4 regions of the Spiroplasma endosymbiont of Sarcophaga carnaria genome follow, and region 3 is predicted to be linked to each of the others. Evidence: riboswitches for the same ligand, from Rfam matches in the RefSeq annotation. Region 3 holds a riboswitch; each other region holds the start of a gene.
The links. A riboswitch is a leader RNA that binds a small molecule or an ion and turns the genes downstream of it on or off. The one in region 3 is predicted to bind cobalamin.

Region 1 (4,206 bases), 610 kb from region 3:
CAGAGCTTTAAATAATTTTGAATATTAGTGAAACCCAAACCATGATAATGAATTAAGGCTTCTTTAAGACTGGATTGTAATTTACTAATCTTATTTAACTTTTGATAACTAGTATCAGGGTTTGTACTAGTTTTGGTGGAATATAGAGTAGAATTTGTTTGTTTTGCTACTAATAAATATAGTGGTTGCATATCAGAAATAATTATTGATTTTTCTTTAATTAGTTGCTTATTCATATTTTCAATAATCCATTGTTTTTGTAATCTTTTGGTATTGGTGGATTGAACAAAAATATTATTATTGCTATCAACTGCCATTTGAATACAGCATTTGGTATCAGTTGAAAATGGATCGAGATGAGTTTTTCGTTTATCAAATTTATCTTTAAAATTGCCTTTATGAATTTCTTTAATAAATGTTTCATCCATTTGGATTTGACCATTTAATTTTTTAAATTTTAACTGTGTATTTTCTAATTGTTTTGATTGCATTAATTTTTGTCGATTATATCAAGCGGTTTTTGGGGTTGTTTTAATAAAACGAGAAATTATTTTACTAGATTGTCCTAACAATGAAATTTGAATTAATAAATTTCACTGTTCATAATTTAAATGACTTCAATAAGTAAAATGATGACGAAATGCATCAAAACTAGCACGACATTTTTTACATAAATATTTTTGTTTTCCTTCGGAATTATGACCATTTTTAACACAATGAAAAGATTTGCAATTAGGACATATAATGCCTTTATCTCTAAATTTTTGATCAATTTCATTTAAACGTTTTTGTTTTTTAATTAAGTCTGCTTGTTGTTTTATTTTTTCATAAAATTCTAAAAATTGATCATCTGTTAAGCTATTTATTAATTCTGTAATTATTTTTTTCATCATTTATTTACCTCTATATATTAAAAATATACCTAATTTTAGGTATATTTTATAAATATCAAGAGTTTTCGACAAAATTAAAGCCAAAAATTAATGGCAGTTTTTTATTTTAATGTTATAATTTTATTAACGGTATGAACTAAATTCTTAAATGTCTGTGGTTTTCACAGAAAAAGTTTAATTTTAACTTGCATTTTAAAATTAAACTTTATACTATTACTTTAACAACTTTAAAAAGCAATTTTGGATGTTACGGGAATTAGGTGAAACTCCTAGGCTGTCCCAGCAACTGTAAAGTGGATGAAAGCTAACATATGCCATTTAGAAGATAATTCTTGAGAAGGAATAGCGAGTAAAGTGAAACTGAGCCAGTAGACCGATCTAAAAAACATTGATATTTTATCAGTGCTGCCTTTATAGTTATTATCCCTGGGGTTGGATAGTTAATTATTTATTAGTGAAAAACTATTAAATAATAATTTTAAAGACGTCAAAAAGCGTTTTTTAGTTGTTAATTTAAAGCGATAATCCTATTAGGGCATTATTTAAAATAATAATAATTAAAAAATCTTTAAGTTTAATAAAACTAATTTTAAAATATTTTATAATTTTAATTTTTTATTAAATTAATTTATTAAATAAAAATAAAACTGTTAATTAAACATCACTTATACGAATATATTAAAATATTCCTTTTCGTTTTGTTTAAATTTATTTTTAAGAAAAAGCATTTTAAATAATAACCTCATTAATAGGATCGTTAGTCCAATAAAGGTACAAAAGGAAGGAAATAAAAAAATGACACCACATATTAATGCAAAACCAACGGATATTGCAAAAGTTGTTTTAATGCCCGGTGATCCGTTACGAGCAAAAGCAATTGCGGAAAAATATTTGACCGATTACAAATTAGTCAATGAGGTTCGAAATATGTTTATGTATACAGGAAAATATCAAGATATTGAAATTACAATTGCTGGAAGTGGGATGGGTTGTCCAAGTATTGGAATTTATTCCTATGAATTATTTAAATTTTATGATGTTGATTATATTATTCGCATTGGTTCAGCGGGTAGTTATAAATCAGAGTTTGAACTATATGATATTTTCAATGTTCGCGAAGCGTTTGGTGAAAGTAATTATGCCAAAATTGCTGCTAATATAGATTCTCATCTAATTCCAGCAAGTGAAAAATTATTCAATACGATTGAAGAGGTAGCGTTAAAGCAAGGAATCAAAACACATACTGGTAATGCCCATGCTGCTGATGTTTTTTATCGCTATGATGAGTCGTTATCATTTACGAAAGAACATAATCTAGATGTTGTTGAAATGGAATCATATGCCTTGTTTGCAAATGCAATTGTGACCAAAAAACAAGCAGCAACATTGCTAACTATTTCTGATAACCTTGTTACAAAACAAGCAGCTTCAGCAATGGAACGCCAAAATAATTTTATGGTAATGGTGCAATTGGCGTTAACAACGGCAGTGCAATTAATGAAATAACCTAACGGAGGAGAAGAAATGAAAATTGCTGTTTTTGGAACTGTTGGTGCTGGGAAAACAAAAGTTAGTGAGACGTTATGTCAACAGTTAAATTATAATTTATTTAAAGAACCCTTAGAAGAAAACCCATATTTTAATGATTTTTATCAGGACATGAAAGGATTTGCCTTTAAAATGCAAATTTACATGTTGACAACCAGAATTGAACAATTTTTTGAAATTGATAATTTAGAAGATACTGTTTTTGATCGCACGATTTTAGAAGATCCGGTTTTTGTTCGGGTTTCACATTTGTTAGAAATTATGAATGATGTTGATTTTAAAGTTTACAATCGTTTTTTTCAAAATGTTATTACACCAATTTTAAAACAAAAATTAGGGTTTGATGTCATTATTTATTTAAAAGTTTCAACACCAAAAGCTGTTGAACGGATTAATAAGCGTGGCCGCGTATTAGAATTAGAAACGCCATACCATTATTGGGAAAAATTAAATGAACAATATGAGGTCTTATATCATGAATTAAAGGATGATTATCATTTCATTGTTGTTGATGCTGATAACGATAATTTTGCAGAAAAAATGACCTTTATTATGCAGAAATTATTAATGATAGATAATAAAGTTCCTTGTTTAATTTAAAAATAATTATCGTTGATATTTTAAATTTATTAGGAGGAAAACGAAATGAAAGATACAAATAATAATATTGAAACAAAAAGCTTAAGTAATTTACGAATTTTAGGCTTAGATCCAATTATCTATAATAAAACTGGCCATCCAGGGATTGTTTTAAGTGCAGCGCCAATGATGCAAGCAATTTATTTAAACAATTTAATTGCTAATCCAGCTGTCCCCGATTGAATTAATCGTGACCGTTTTGTGCTATCGCCAGGACATGCGTCAACGCTTCAATATGCAATTTTACATTTTGCAGGTTATGATTTATCAATTGATGATTTAAAAAATTATCGCCATATTAATTCAAAAACCCCAGCGCACCCTGAATATGGTGTAACCCCAGGGGTTGATAATTCATCGGGACCATTAGGCCAAGGTGTTGGTTATGGCGTTGGAATGGCATTAGCAGAACAACATTTAGCCGCTAAGTTTAATAAACCAGGACACGACATTATTGATCATTATACTTATGTTTTGTGTAGTGATGGTGATTTACAAGAGGGGGGTGCTCTTGAGGCAATCCAGTTAGCTGGAGTATGAAAGTTAAATAAATTAATTATGTTGTATGATTCAAATGATTGTCAATTAGATACCAAGTGTGATGAAGTTTTAAAAGTAAATTATCAAAAATTTTTTGAAGCACAAAATTGAAATTATATTCGCGTTGATAATGCTGATGAAGATTTAACAGCAATTAAAAAGGCAATCACAGCAGCGCAAAAAAGTGATAAGCCAACTTTAATTGAGTGTAAAACAATTATTGGTTATGGGCATCCAAAACAAGGCTCACCAATGCATTCATCACCGTTTACAGCAGAAGAAATGCAACAAGTGCAAACCTTTTATGATTTTGAACATCCGCAATTTTATGTTGACCCAGATGTTAAAACTTATTGAAAGGATACTTTTATTAAACGCGGTCAAGAAACATACCAAACATGAGCAACAAAATTAAAAGCTTATCAAACTGCTTTTCCCGAGGAATTCAAGCAATTATTTGCTGCCCCGACTGTTGAATTTGATGCTTTTAAATCCTTATTAACAACTGATCAAAATAAAAAAGCAGGAACAAGAATTATTATGGGGGATGTTTTTAAATATTATCAACAAAAATGTCCTAATAATA
Region 2 (4,206 bases), 160 kb from region 3:
TGGGATCATTACGGTTATTTTTAATTGCCTTTCTAAGTTATGGGGAAGCAATTCATATTGAATGAATTAATTGGTTTAGTTTTTTTTGAGCAATCATTTTATGTTCTTTTCTTTCTTCATTAATTGGAATTTTAATTGCGCTTTGTTCGAAGGATTTAAAAGTTATTTTAGTAACCTCAATTTCTGTTTTTTTAATTTTTGCTTTTTTAGCAGGCTTATTTTTCCCAATTGGGGTTATTCGTAGTGATAAAATCTTAAATATTATTGGTTATTTGTTAGCACCAAGTTATTCGTCATAAATTATGGGTAGTGCTTTTTTTGATCAGTTCCAGAATGAATTTTAGATTCTAATTTATATCCAAATTTAACATATTTTTCAGAGTTACATAATATTTGATTGCCAAGTTTAATTAGTTTTGGGTGAAGTTTTGCTTTTTTTAGTTTAATTTTTGTTATTAATTATTATCTTTAATTTTGTCGAAAACTCTTGATGAAATAAAAAAAATCATCAATATGACAATTTGAAAACTAATTTTGTGTAAGATTATGATTTTGCTTTAAATTTTTTAAACGTTAAAATATAATACCGTTGATTGTTGGTTTGGTGTTAAACCTTTGTGTTGGTATTTTCATTTTCAGAGCTTTAAATAATTTTGAATATTAGTGAAACCCAAACCATGATAATGAATTAAGGCTTCTTTAAGACTGGATTGTAATTTACTAATCTTATTTAACTTTTGATAACTAGTATCAGGGTTTGTACTAGTTTTGGTGGAATATAGAGTAGAATTTGTTTGTTTTGCTACTAATAAATATAGTGGTTGCATATCAGAAATAATTATTGATTTTTCTTTAATTAGTTGCTTATTCATATTTTCAATAATCCATTGTTTTTGTAATCTTTTGGTATTGGTGGATTGAACAAAAATATTATTATTGCTATCAACTGCCATTTGAATACAGCATTTGGTATCAGTTGAAAATGGATCGAGATGAGTTTTTCGTTTATCAAATTTATCTTTAAAATTGCCTTTATGAATTTCTTTAATAAATGTTTCATCCATTTGGATTTGACCATTTAATTTTTTAAATTTTAACTGTGTATTTTCTAATTGTTTTGATTGCATTAATTTTTGTCGATTATATCAAGCGGTTTTTGGGGTTGTTTTAATAAAACGAGAAATTATTTTACTAGATTGTCCTAACAATGAAATTTGAATTAATAAATTTCACTGTTCATAATTTAAATGACTTCAATAAGTAAAATGATGACGAAATGCATCAAAACTAGCACGACATTTTTTACATAAATATTTTTGTTTTCCTTCGGAATTATGACCATTTTTAACACAATGAAAAGATTTGCAATTAGGACATATAATGCCTTTATCTCTAAATTTTTGATCAATTTCATTTAAACGTTTTTGTTTTTTAATTAAGTCTGCTTGTTGTTTTATTTTTTCATAAAATTCTAAAAATTGATCATCTGTTAAGCTATTTATTAATTCTGTAATTATTTTTTTCATCATTTATTTACCTCTATATATTAAAAATATACCTAATTTTAGGTATATTTTATAAATATCAAGAGTTTTCGACAAAATTAAAGATTATTATCAAGATAAATAAAATATGATATGATATTTTTAGACAATTTAATATATAGTTATTTAGAGTTAGGGAATTAAGTGTAAATCTTGAGCTGTCCCAGCAACTGTGATATGGACGAACACCACAAGCCACTGAAAATATTTTTTGGGAAGGCGGTTAGTAGGATGAAGTTAAGCCAGTAGACCTTTCTAAATTTAATTAGTCTTATTATATAACTCCTGGGTGTGAGTCATGTAATTATTTTGCAAACAAATAATTTAATGATTGTTATATAAAAAGCATTTTGGGAATGCTTTTTTGTTTATTGTAACTAGAATTAAATTGTCCATTGTTAATTTGCTAGAAAGAATAAAAAAGAAGATGGAAAAATTATTAATAGTGATATTAAGTAGTTCATTTATTTTGTCACCAACAGCGACAATTATTGCTTGTAAAAATACTGATGAGTTTATTTCATATAAGTATCCAGATTGGATTTAGCATATGAAAACAGAGGAATCAAAAGAGTTTACCGTTGGTTATGATAATTATTATTTATCATCGGCAAGAAGTAGTTTCGAACAAAACAATTGGTTAGACCTTAACCAAGAAAGCCATGTTTATGTTCATTTTAAGAATATTACTAATATTGATGAAATTATGAAAAAGTTATCATTTGCTGATACTGCTAATATGCAACTCGTAACTCAGATTTATGAGCCAATAACATTTAGAAAAGCCGACAACGGTATGTATATTTCTAATCCCTTTTTAACGCAAAATACAGCTGTTGGTGGATATACTATGATGGCAAAAGATAAATGACAAGACATTAAAAATAGTAAAAATATGAAACAACTAAATGATCGCTTTCAAAAAGAGTTTGATGAACGCGGAACAATTGCTGATTCGCATCCAGTTCAAGAAGTAAATGGAACAAAATTTGTATGATGAGATTCTAATAGTTGAGGAAACTTATTGCAAACAGATATTCAGAAGGAAATTTATGGTGTTTGAAGTAACACTGAAAATAAAATTCAAGTGGGAATGAACATTCCATTGAGCCTTACAAGTGAGGGTTCAATTAAAGTGTCAAAAACAGGTGCCCACAATGTATTTCGAATTGATTTAAATTATCAAGAAGATTGAATAAATAATAGTTTTAACAAAGTAAAATATCTTCTACCCCACTGAGGTTTTTACTTTACAATTAAAGGTGATAATAATGCCCAATATATTTCACCACAACTAATTCCTGCAATTAATAATAACTTTCGTGCTTCCGATGTTTTGATATTCTTAAAATCAAAAAATTTTAATTATTTTAATACTGAAGGTTATAAAAATGCTTTAATTTTGTCGAAAACTCTTGATATTTATAAAATATACCTAAAATTAGGTATATTTTTAATATATAGAGGTAAATAAATGATGAAAAAAATAATTACAGAATTAATAAATAGCTTAACAGATGATCAATTTTTAGAATTTTATGAAAAAATAAAACAACAAGCAGACTTAATTAAAAAACAAAAACGTTTAAATGAAATTGATCAAAAATTTAGAGATAAAGGCATTATATGTCCTAATTGCAAATCTTTTCATTGTGTTAAAAATGGTCATAATTCCGAAGGAAAACAAAAATATTTATGTAAAAAATGTCGTGCTAGTTTTGATGCATTTCGTCATCATTTTACTTATTGAAGTCATTTAAATTATGAACAGTGAAATTTATTAATTCAAATTTCATTGTTAGGACAATCTAGTAAAATAATTTCTCGTTTTATTAAAACAACCCCAAAAACCGCTTGATATAATCGACAAAAATTAATGCAATCAAAACAATTAGAAAATACACAGTTAAAATTTAAAAAATTAAATGGTCAAATCCAAATGGATGAAACATTTATTAAAGAAATTCATAAAGGCAATTTTAAAGATAAATTTGATAAACGAAAAACTCATCTCGATCCATTTTCAACTGATACCAAATGCTGTATTCAAATGGCAGTTGATAGCAATAATAATATTTTTGTTCAATCCACCAATACCAAAAGATTACAAAAACAATGGATTATTGAAAATATGAATAAGCAACTAATTAAAGAAAAATCAATAATTATTTCTGATATGCAACCACTATATTTATTAGTAGCAAAACAAACAAATTCTACTCTATATTCCACCAAAACTAGTACAAACCCTGATACTAGTTATCAAAAGTTAAATAAGATTAGTAAATTACAATCCAGTCTTAAAGAAGCCTTAATTCATTATCATGGTTTGGGTTTCACTAATATTCAAAATTATTTAAAGCTCTGAAAATGAAAATACCAACACAAAGGTTTAACACCAAACCAACAATCAACGGTATTATATTTTAACGTTTAAAAAATTTAAAGCAAAATCATAATCTTACACAAAATTAGTTTTCAAATTGTCATATTGATGATTTTTTTTATTTCATCAAGAGTTTTCGACAAAATTAAAGTAAAAATGCCAAAATAATTTCATAATTTTCCGGTATAATTACTATAATTATCGAAAGGAGAAAAATATGAAAAATTTGACATGATCAAAAATTTTAATGTTTATTGGCGCTGCTTGAATTATTAT
Region 3 (4,206 bases):
ATAAATCCAAATTTTTTATTTTTAATCTTTCTTTTTTTGGCAATTTCATAACAATCACATAAATAATCCAATTCAGAAATATAATAAATCTTATCTCATAAGGCTTGTAAAAACGCAAGAAAAACTTCGTAAACACGAATCTCTTCTTTTTTATAAGTGTAGGTATGTAAACTTTGAATTAGAATTGAATCCTTATCATCTTCTAAAATTTTGGCAATTTCCTTTTTATGAAATTCACTAATTTGTGTTAAATATGTTTCAATTCATTCTTCCTTAATCCTAATTGAATTATGAAAATATTCATTAATGATTTTATCTGTTTTCAATATTAAATCTTTTTTATTTAAGTCATTACCTATAAAAACTAAATTTTTATAACGATATTTATTTTTAATGTATTTTAAAGAACTATCATGCAAAAATTTTGGTATTTTTAGAATATGATAAGCTAATCGTAATTTCGTTGGCAAAAAACCTAACCGTAATGTCCCCGGTGAAACATAACCAATTTTTCGTTCCTTTGGCAGTAAAGCAGTAATGTTTTGATTATTTAAATAAATTTTTCCACTATGTGGTTTTTTCTTTCCTAATAGAAGTTTTAAAAAATATAACTGTGAAAATTTATTTTCAAAATAAGTTCCTAGAACTTCTTGACTGTTGACATCAAAGTTTAAATCAGTAAAAATATTTTTTTTATAGCGTTTATATTTTAAATTACTAATTTTTAGTCCCATTCAAACACCACTCTTCTAATCATTTTTATTATACCCAAATAAAAATAATAAAAAACACTTATTCTTAAGTTAATAATTTTATTAACCCCCATAGTGTTTTATATAAATTACATAATTTTATATCTAATTGGCATCCCCAAATTTAATCGTGGATGATAATCTAACCCCTCAATATTTAACGTAAAATTAAATGTTGTACTAATTTTTACTAAACTATTTGCAGGTTCATCTAAACTCTTAATTTGATTACCCTTTGGTGGAATAATTTTTTTAAGATTAAGTTTTTTGTTAAGACCCGGATTTTCACTAATAAAACTAGCAATAAAAGTAGCTGCTTTTTCTTGTAAATAATTTATATTTGCGACATTATTTACATCATTAAAATCTAACTTACTATTATTAATTTCAATATCATTTTGCGCAATATATGCATTATATTTTTTTAAAACAAATCGATTTAATTCATCAGTTTCATTTGGAATAATTGGAATTTTAAAAATTATTTTTTGTTCAACATTCATATCAGTAAAACGCATTTTTCAAGCACCACTCTCTAACCATTTTTCCGCTACTTTTAAGCATTTCACAGCCAAGGTAACATTAACCATTTGATTTTCGTCAAGTGTCAATTCTTGACCACTAAGAATTGTAAAAGTTGCCGCAAATGGATATGCTAAATAAAATCAAAAATCAGGAATATTTGATACATCCTTTGCAAACCCTAATGGAGCAATTTTGCGTTGTGGCAAATTTAAAAAAAGTGTACTCAATTGATCACTTGTGGGTTTAAACAAGTATTTTTGGTTTCCCTCTTGTTTGCTAATACCAAAGGATGGATAAATATCACCTTGCATAATTGTAAAATTATTTGGTAAGGTTGGCAAATCTTCTTCGCTCTTATTATTTTGACTTAAATTTTGACAACTAATTAAACTTGTTGTTGATGTTACGGTCAACAATAAAACTAGCAAATTAGCTAATATTTTTTTCATAATTATAGAAACTCCTTTCTCAAAAAAAGGATAAATAGGATTATTACTTAACTTAAATCTTAGTTAAGACAAAATCAAATAATTGGTCTTGTTCTCAAACGTCACGAAAAACTAAACCATCAATTCCAACTGAACAATAATTTGCTGGACTAGTACTAAACTTGCAGAATGGATGTGTGCTTGAAAAAACTGCTCAATAATTTTTATTAAAATCTGTTATTATATCATCAACTCTGATCAATAAACGGCCAAATGATGTTTCGTTAAGCCCAAAAGAATCGGAATCCGATGCTAACATATCACCTAAACTTACTAATGAATTATAAAACGTAATTGTATTGATAACTCTTCCACTTTCATTTTTTACTGTGATTTTAACACTATTAACATGATATCCATCAATACTATTTTGTGATACTTTTTCGCTGTTTGATGAAGTTAATTGTTGCAATGCAACATTTGCAATAGTTGTTGTACCAACTGTTAAACTTGTTACTAACGTCAAGATATTTTTAACCATTTTTTCTTCTCCTTTTGTTTTTTATATTTATATTTTTATCTTATTTACAAAATAAATTAATCCTATTTACCTAGTAGGACTCTTATTAAATTTATCAGGCCGGTCTACTGGCTTAACTTAATCCTACTAGTTAATCCTTCCCAAATATGTTATTCAGTGGTACTCATTAACATTCGTCAGTTTTACAGTTGCTAGGACAGCTTAAGACTTGCACTTAATTCCCTTTTATCCTTTATAAACTTTTAAAGTAGTCTATTTTCATTATAACGAAAAAAACAAAATGACCTAGAATTATTATTAAAAAAAACTTTTATCTTAATAAGATAAAAGTTCTCTACCATTATTCTGCTTTTTAATTATCAGATTTTGGTTTTGCTGTTTTTTTATTAAGTTCTTTTTGTACTTTTGATGCTTCTTCTGTTTGTTTTACTAATTCTTCTTTTTTATTAAATTTAGATTTAAAGCGTTCAACACGTCCTGCTGCATTAGCAAATTGCTGATTACCTGTATAGAAGGGATGGCATGAAGAACAAGTATCAACTTTTAATTCTTTCCCCTTAGTAGAACCAGTTATGCGCTCTGTTCCACAAGTTGTGCACATGATTTTAGTATCAAAATATTTTGGATGGATTCCTTCTCTTGCCATATAATTCACCTCTCTTTTAATAATATGGATGCATATTATTTGCACGTAAATAATGATAACACATATTATCAATAAAAACAAAAATTATTTAATAATCTTTGCAAATTCATTAAAATCAATGCGTACCCGTGGTAAACTTGTTTTTTCATCTGTTTCATCATAATATCCTAAAGCTAAGACTAATACCGAATATAATTTATCTTGGTTAAAAAACAATGTTCTGATAATAAATCATTACATTTTTTAACATCAAAACCCCCTATAATTGTTAACCCAATTTTTAAATCAGCAGCTTGCAGGGTAATAAAACTAGTTACAATATGTGCTTGTTCAGACACAAAGGTAAATAAATCTTTTTTTTGCGTTAAAAAAGTTTGATATTTATCAATTGTCTTTTTTAACACATCAGGTTGTGCAATATTTCGTTCTAACCGTGTTGTCAAAAATTCCGTTGAGACTAAATATTCTGGATTAATCCCAGCGATAATCATAATACAATTTGCATTCTGAACTTTTTCCTGATTCGAACCACTCATTACCTCTTCTGCAAATTTAGTTTTTAATTCTTTATTAGTAATAGTCAAAACATTAGTAACTTCTAGCCCTAATGAGCATGGTGCTAAACGCCCCGCTTCAATAATTGTTAATAAATCATTATCGTTAATAGTTTTGCTACTATCATATTTTTTAATTGTTTTTCGTCAATTAATAGCATTTTTTACTGTAATTTAATAATTTTTTCTCCTTTATTTTTAGTCTTCATTAATCTTCGTTAAAACAACATTTAATACATCAACACTTTTTGCAAATGGTGGTGAATATGGTAAATCCAAATATTCAATCTCATTAATTTTAGTTTTTGTCCAAATTAATGGGATTAAAGCATTGATTCTTAAACTAGCTTTATTATAACCAAAGATTTGTGCCCCTACAATAACTTTTGTGTTTTGATCATAAATAACCTTAACGGTAACTGGTTTAGCATCGGCTACATAATGAGTATGATCAGTTCCCGTAATAACCACTTCTTTAGTATTAAAACCATTTGCAATTGCTTGCTCTTTCGTATACCCTGTTCGAGCAATTTCACTATCAAAAACTTGGATAATAGCGGTTCCAATCGCCCCTGGAAAATGATCTTTTTTCCCTGCTAAAATATTACCTAAAACCTTTCCGTTTTTTGCCGCAACAGTTGCTAATGAAATATATTGTAACCTATTATCAATCATATTTTTTGTCGTAACACAATCACCAACAGCATAAACATTTTTAATATTAGTTTCAAACTGATCATTAACTAAAATCGCCCCAAAT
Region 4 (4,206 bases), 180 kb from region 3:
AATTTGAAAACTAATTTTGTGTAAGATTATGATTTTGCTTTAAATTTTTTAAACGTTAAAATATAATACCGTTGATTGTTGGTTTGGTGTTAAACCTTTGTGTTGGTATTTTCATTTTCAGAGCTTTAAATAATTTTGAATATTAGTGAAACCCAAACCATGATAATGAATTAAGGCTTCTTTAAGACTGGATTGTAATTTACTAATCTTATTTAACTTTTGATAACTAGTATCAGGGTTTGTACTAGTTTTGGTGGAATATAGAGTAGAATTTGTTTGTTTTGCTACTAATAAATATAGTGGTTGCATATCAGAAATAATTATTGATTTTTCTTTAATTAGTTGCTTATTCATATTTTCAATAATCCGTTGTTTTTGTAATCTTTTGGTATTGGTGGATTGAACAAAAATATTATTATTGCTATCAACTGCCATTTGAATACAGCATTTGGTATCAGTTGAAAATGGATCGAGATGAGTTTTTCGTTTATCAAATTTATCTTTAAAATTGCCTTTATGAATTTCTTTAATAAATGTTTCATCCATTTGGATTTGACCATTTAATTTTTTAAATTTTAACTGTGTATTTTCTAATTGTTTTGATTGCATTAATTTTTGTCGATTATATCAAGCGGTTTTTGGGGTTGTTTTAATAAAACGAGAAATTATTTTACTAGATTGTCCTAACAATGAAATTTGAATTAATAAATTTCACTGTTCATAATTTAAATGACTTCAATAAGTAAAATGATGACGAAATGCATCAAAACTAGCACGACATTTTTTACATAAATATTTTTGTTTTCCTTCGGAATTATGACCATTTTTAACACAATGAAAAGATTTGCAATTAGGACATATAATGCCTTTATCTCTAAATTTTTGATCAATTTCATTTAAACGTTTTTGTTTTTTAATTAAGTCTGCTTGTTGTTTTATTTTTTCATAAAATTCTAAAAATTGATCATCTGTTAAGCTATTTATTAATTCTGTAATTATTTTTTTCATCATTTATTTACCTCTATATATTAAAAATATACCTAATTTTAGGTATATTTTATAAATATCAAGAGTTTTCGACAAAATTAAAGATTATTATCAAGATAAATAAAATATGATATGATATTTTTAGACAATTTAATATATAGTTATTTAGAGTTAGGGAATTAAGTGTAAATCTTGAGCTGTCCCAGCAACTGTGATATGGACGAACACCACAAGCCACTGAAAATATTTTTTGGGAAGGCGGTTAGTAGGATGAAGTTAAGCCAGTAGACCTTTCTAAATTTAATTAGTCTTATTATATAACTCCTGGGTGTGAGTCATGTAATTATTTTGCAAACAAATAATTTAATGATTGTTATATAAAAAGCATTTTGGGAATGCTTTTTTGTTTATTGTAACTAGAATTAAATTGTCCATTGTTAATTTGCTAGAAAGAATAAAAAAGAAGATGGAAAAATTATTAATAGTGATATTAAGTAGTTCATTTATTTTGTCACCAACAGCGACAATTATTGCTTGTAAAAATACTGATGAGTTTATTTCATATAAGTATCCAGATTGGATTTAGCATATGAAAACAGAGGAATCAAAAGAGTTTACCGTTGGTTATGATAATTATTATTTATCATCGGCAAGAAGTAGTTTCGAACAAAACAATTGGTTAGACCTTAACCAAGAAAGCCATGTTTATGTTCATTTTAAGAATATTACTAATATTGATGAAATTATGAAAAAGTTATCATTTGCTGATACTGCTAATATGCAACTCGTAACTCAGATTTATGAGCCAATAACATTTAGAAAAGCCGACAACGGTATGTATATTTCTAATCCCTTTTTAACGCAAAATACAGCTGTTGGTGGATATACTATGATGGCAAAAGATAAATGACAAGACATTAAAAATAGTAAAAATATGAAACAACTAAATGATCGCTTTCAAAAAGAGTTTGATGAACGCGGAACAATTGCTGATTCGCATCCAGTTCAAGAAGTAAATGGAACAAAATTTGTATGATGAGATTCTAATAGTTGAGGAAACTTATTGCAAACAGATATTCAGAAGGAAATTTATGGTGTTTGAAGTAACACTGAAAATAAAATTCAAGTGGGAATGAACATTCCATTGAGCCTTACAAGTGAGGGTTCAATTAAAGTGTCAAAAACAGGTGCCCACAATGTATTTCGAATTGATTTAAATTATCAAGAAGATTGAATAAATAATAGTTTTAACAAAGTAAAATATCTTCTACCCCACTGAGGTTTTTACTTTACAATTAAAGGTGATAATAATGCCCAATATATTTCACCACAACTAATTCCTGCAATTAATAATAACTTTCGTGCTTCCGATGTTTTGATATTCTTAAAATCAAAAAATTTTAATTATTTTAATACTGAAGGTTATAAAAATGCTTTAATTTTGTCGAAAACTCTTGATATTTATAAAATATACCTAAAATTAGGTATATTTTTAATATATAGAGGTAAATAAATGATGAAAAAAATAATTACAGAATTAATAAATAGCTTAACAGATGATCAATTTTTAGAATTTTATGAAAAAATAAAACAACAAGCAGACTTAATTAAAAAACAAAAACGTTTAAATGAAATTGATCAAAAATTTAGAGATAAAGGCATTATATGTCCTAATTGCAAATCTTTTCATTGTGTTAAAAATGGTCATAATTCCGAAGGAAAACAAAAATATTTATGTAAAAAATGTCGTGCTAGTTTTGATGCATTTCGTCATCATTTTACTTATTGAAGTCATTTAAATTATGAACAGTGAAATTTATTAATTCAAATTTCATTGTTAGGACAATCTAGTAAAATAATTTCTCGTTTTATTAAAACAACCCCAAAAACCGCTTGATATAATCGACAAAAATTAATGCAATCAAAACAATTAGAAAATACACAGTTAAAATTTAAAAAATTAAATGGTCAAATCCAAATGGATGAAACATTTATTAAAGAAATTCATAAAGGCAATTTTAAAGATAAATTTGATAAACGAAAAACTCATCTCGATCCATTTTCAACTGATACCAAATGCTGTATTCAAATGGCAGTTGATAGCAATAATAATATTTTTGTTCAATCCACCAATACCAAAAGATTACAAAAACAATGGATTATTGAAAATATGAATAAGCAACTAATTAAAGAAAAATCAATAATTATTTCTGATATGCAACCACTATATTTATTAGTAGCAAAACAAACAAATTCTACTCTATATTCCACCAAAACTAGTACAAACCCTGATACTAGTTATCAAAAGTTAAATAAGATTAGTAAATTACAATCCAGTCTTAAAGAAGCCTTAATTCATTATCATGGTTTGGGTTTCACTAATATTCAAAATTATTTAAAGCTCTGAAAATGAAAATACCAACACAAAGGTTTAACACCAAACCAACAATCAACGGTATTATATTTTAACGTTTAAAAAATTTAAAGCAAAATCATAATCTTACACAAAATTAGTTTTCAAATTGTCATATTGATGATTTTTTTTATTTCATCAAGAGTTTTCGACAAAATTAAAGCTATTTTTAAAACAAGGGAAAATCAGCTAGTTTATTAACTAAAACTAAGATTAAACCAATTAAACAAAAAACACAACATAAAAAAAGAATTAAATATTTATTTTTTCGAAAAGCAGCCCGAATTGTTAATTTTTGTTTGGTTGTAAAGTCATCATTATGTGAATTTTGACGAGCTTTCCGTGACTGTCATCACCATCAACCACCACTTGCAATTGATAACAATGTAAACAATACAACCAAAACAATTAAGACTGATACTGGAATATTACTTGCTTGCGCATTTAAATAAAACATTAAAATCACCTATTTAATAAAAAAATAACACTAATAGTGTTATTTTATCAAAAATTTAAACATTTAAAGCACTTTTTGTCTTTAATTTTGTCGAAAACTCTTGATGAAATAAAAAAAATCATCAATATGACAATTTGAAAACTAATTTTGTGTAAGATTATGATTTTGCTTTAAATTTTTTAAACGTTAAAATATAATACCGTTGATTGTTGGTTTGGTGTTAAACCTTTGTGTTGGTATTTTCATTTTCAGAGCTTTAAATAATTTTGAATATTAGTGAAACCCAAACCATGATAATGAATTAAGGCTTCTTTAAGACTGGATTGTAATTTACTAATCTTATTTAACT

Region 1: linked by a shared signal. The riboswitch ahead of deoD (purine-nucleoside phosphorylase) and the one ahead of AACK91_RS05175 (hypothetical protein) in region 3 are both predicted to bind cobalamin.
Region 2: linked by a shared signal. The riboswitch ahead of AACK91_RS04350 (hypothetical protein) and the one ahead of AACK91_RS05175 (hypothetical protein) in region 3 are both predicted to bind cobalamin.
Region 4: linked by a shared signal. The riboswitch ahead of AACK91_RS04270 (hypothetical protein) and the one ahead of AACK91_RS05175 (hypothetical protein) in region 3 are both predicted to bind cobalamin.

The regions. Positions count from the first base shown of each region.
Region 1 covers NZ_OZ026456.1:1,496,332-1,500,537, forward strand. The annotation lists gene AACK91_RS08655 (IS1/IS1595 family N-terminal zinc-binding domain-containing protein) at 1-893, opposite strand, end outside; cobalamin riboswitch at 1,119-1,289, shown strand; gene deoD (purine-nucleoside phosphorylase) at 1,689-2,399, shown strand; gene AACK91_RS08665 (deoxynucleoside kinase) at 2,418-3,041, shown strand; gene tkt (transketolase) at 3,087-4,206, shown strand, end outside.
Region 2 covers NZ_OZ026456.1:724,219-728,424, reverse strand. The annotation lists gene AACK91_RS04360 (hypothetical protein) at 1-299, shown strand, start outside; gene AACK91_RS04355 (IS1/IS1595 family N-terminal zinc-binding domain-containing protein) at 567-1,529, opposite strand; cobalamin riboswitch at 1,632-1,817, shown strand; gene AACK91_RS04350 (hypothetical protein) at 2,095-3,018, shown strand; gene AACK91_RS04345 (IS1/IS1595 family N-terminal zinc-binding domain-containing protein) at 3,019-3,981, shown strand; gene AACK91_RS04340 (hypothetical protein) at 4,148-4,206, shown strand, end outside.
Region 3 covers NZ_OZ026456.1:888,647-892,852, reverse strand. The annotation lists gene AACK91_RS05185 (hypothetical protein) at 1-734, opposite strand, end outside; gene AACK91_RS05180 (hypothetical protein) at 842-1,726, opposite strand; gene AACK91_RS05175 (hypothetical protein) at 1,779-2,231, opposite strand; cobalamin riboswitch at 2,327-2,517, opposite strand; gene rpmE (50S ribosomal protein L31) at 2,599-2,892, opposite strand; gene AACK91_RS05165 (hypothetical protein) at 2,977-3,108, opposite strand; gene AACK91_RS05160 (hypothetical protein) at 3,072-3,533, opposite strand; gene AACK91_RS05155 (FAD-dependent oxidoreductase) at 3,645-4,206, opposite strand, start outside.
Region 4 covers NZ_OZ026456.1:707,282-711,487, forward strand. The annotation lists gene AACK91_RS04265 (IS1/IS1595 family N-terminal zinc-binding domain-containing protein) at 49-1,011, opposite strand; cobalamin riboswitch at 1,114-1,299, shown strand; gene AACK91_RS04270 (hypothetical protein) at 1,577-2,500, shown strand; gene AACK91_RS04275 (IS1/IS1595 family N-terminal zinc-binding domain-containing protein) at 2,501-3,463, shown strand; gene AACK91_RS04280 (hypothetical protein) at 3,570-3,857, opposite strand; gene AACK91_RS04285 (IS1/IS1595 family N-terminal zinc-binding domain-containing protein) at 4,037-4,206, opposite strand, start outside.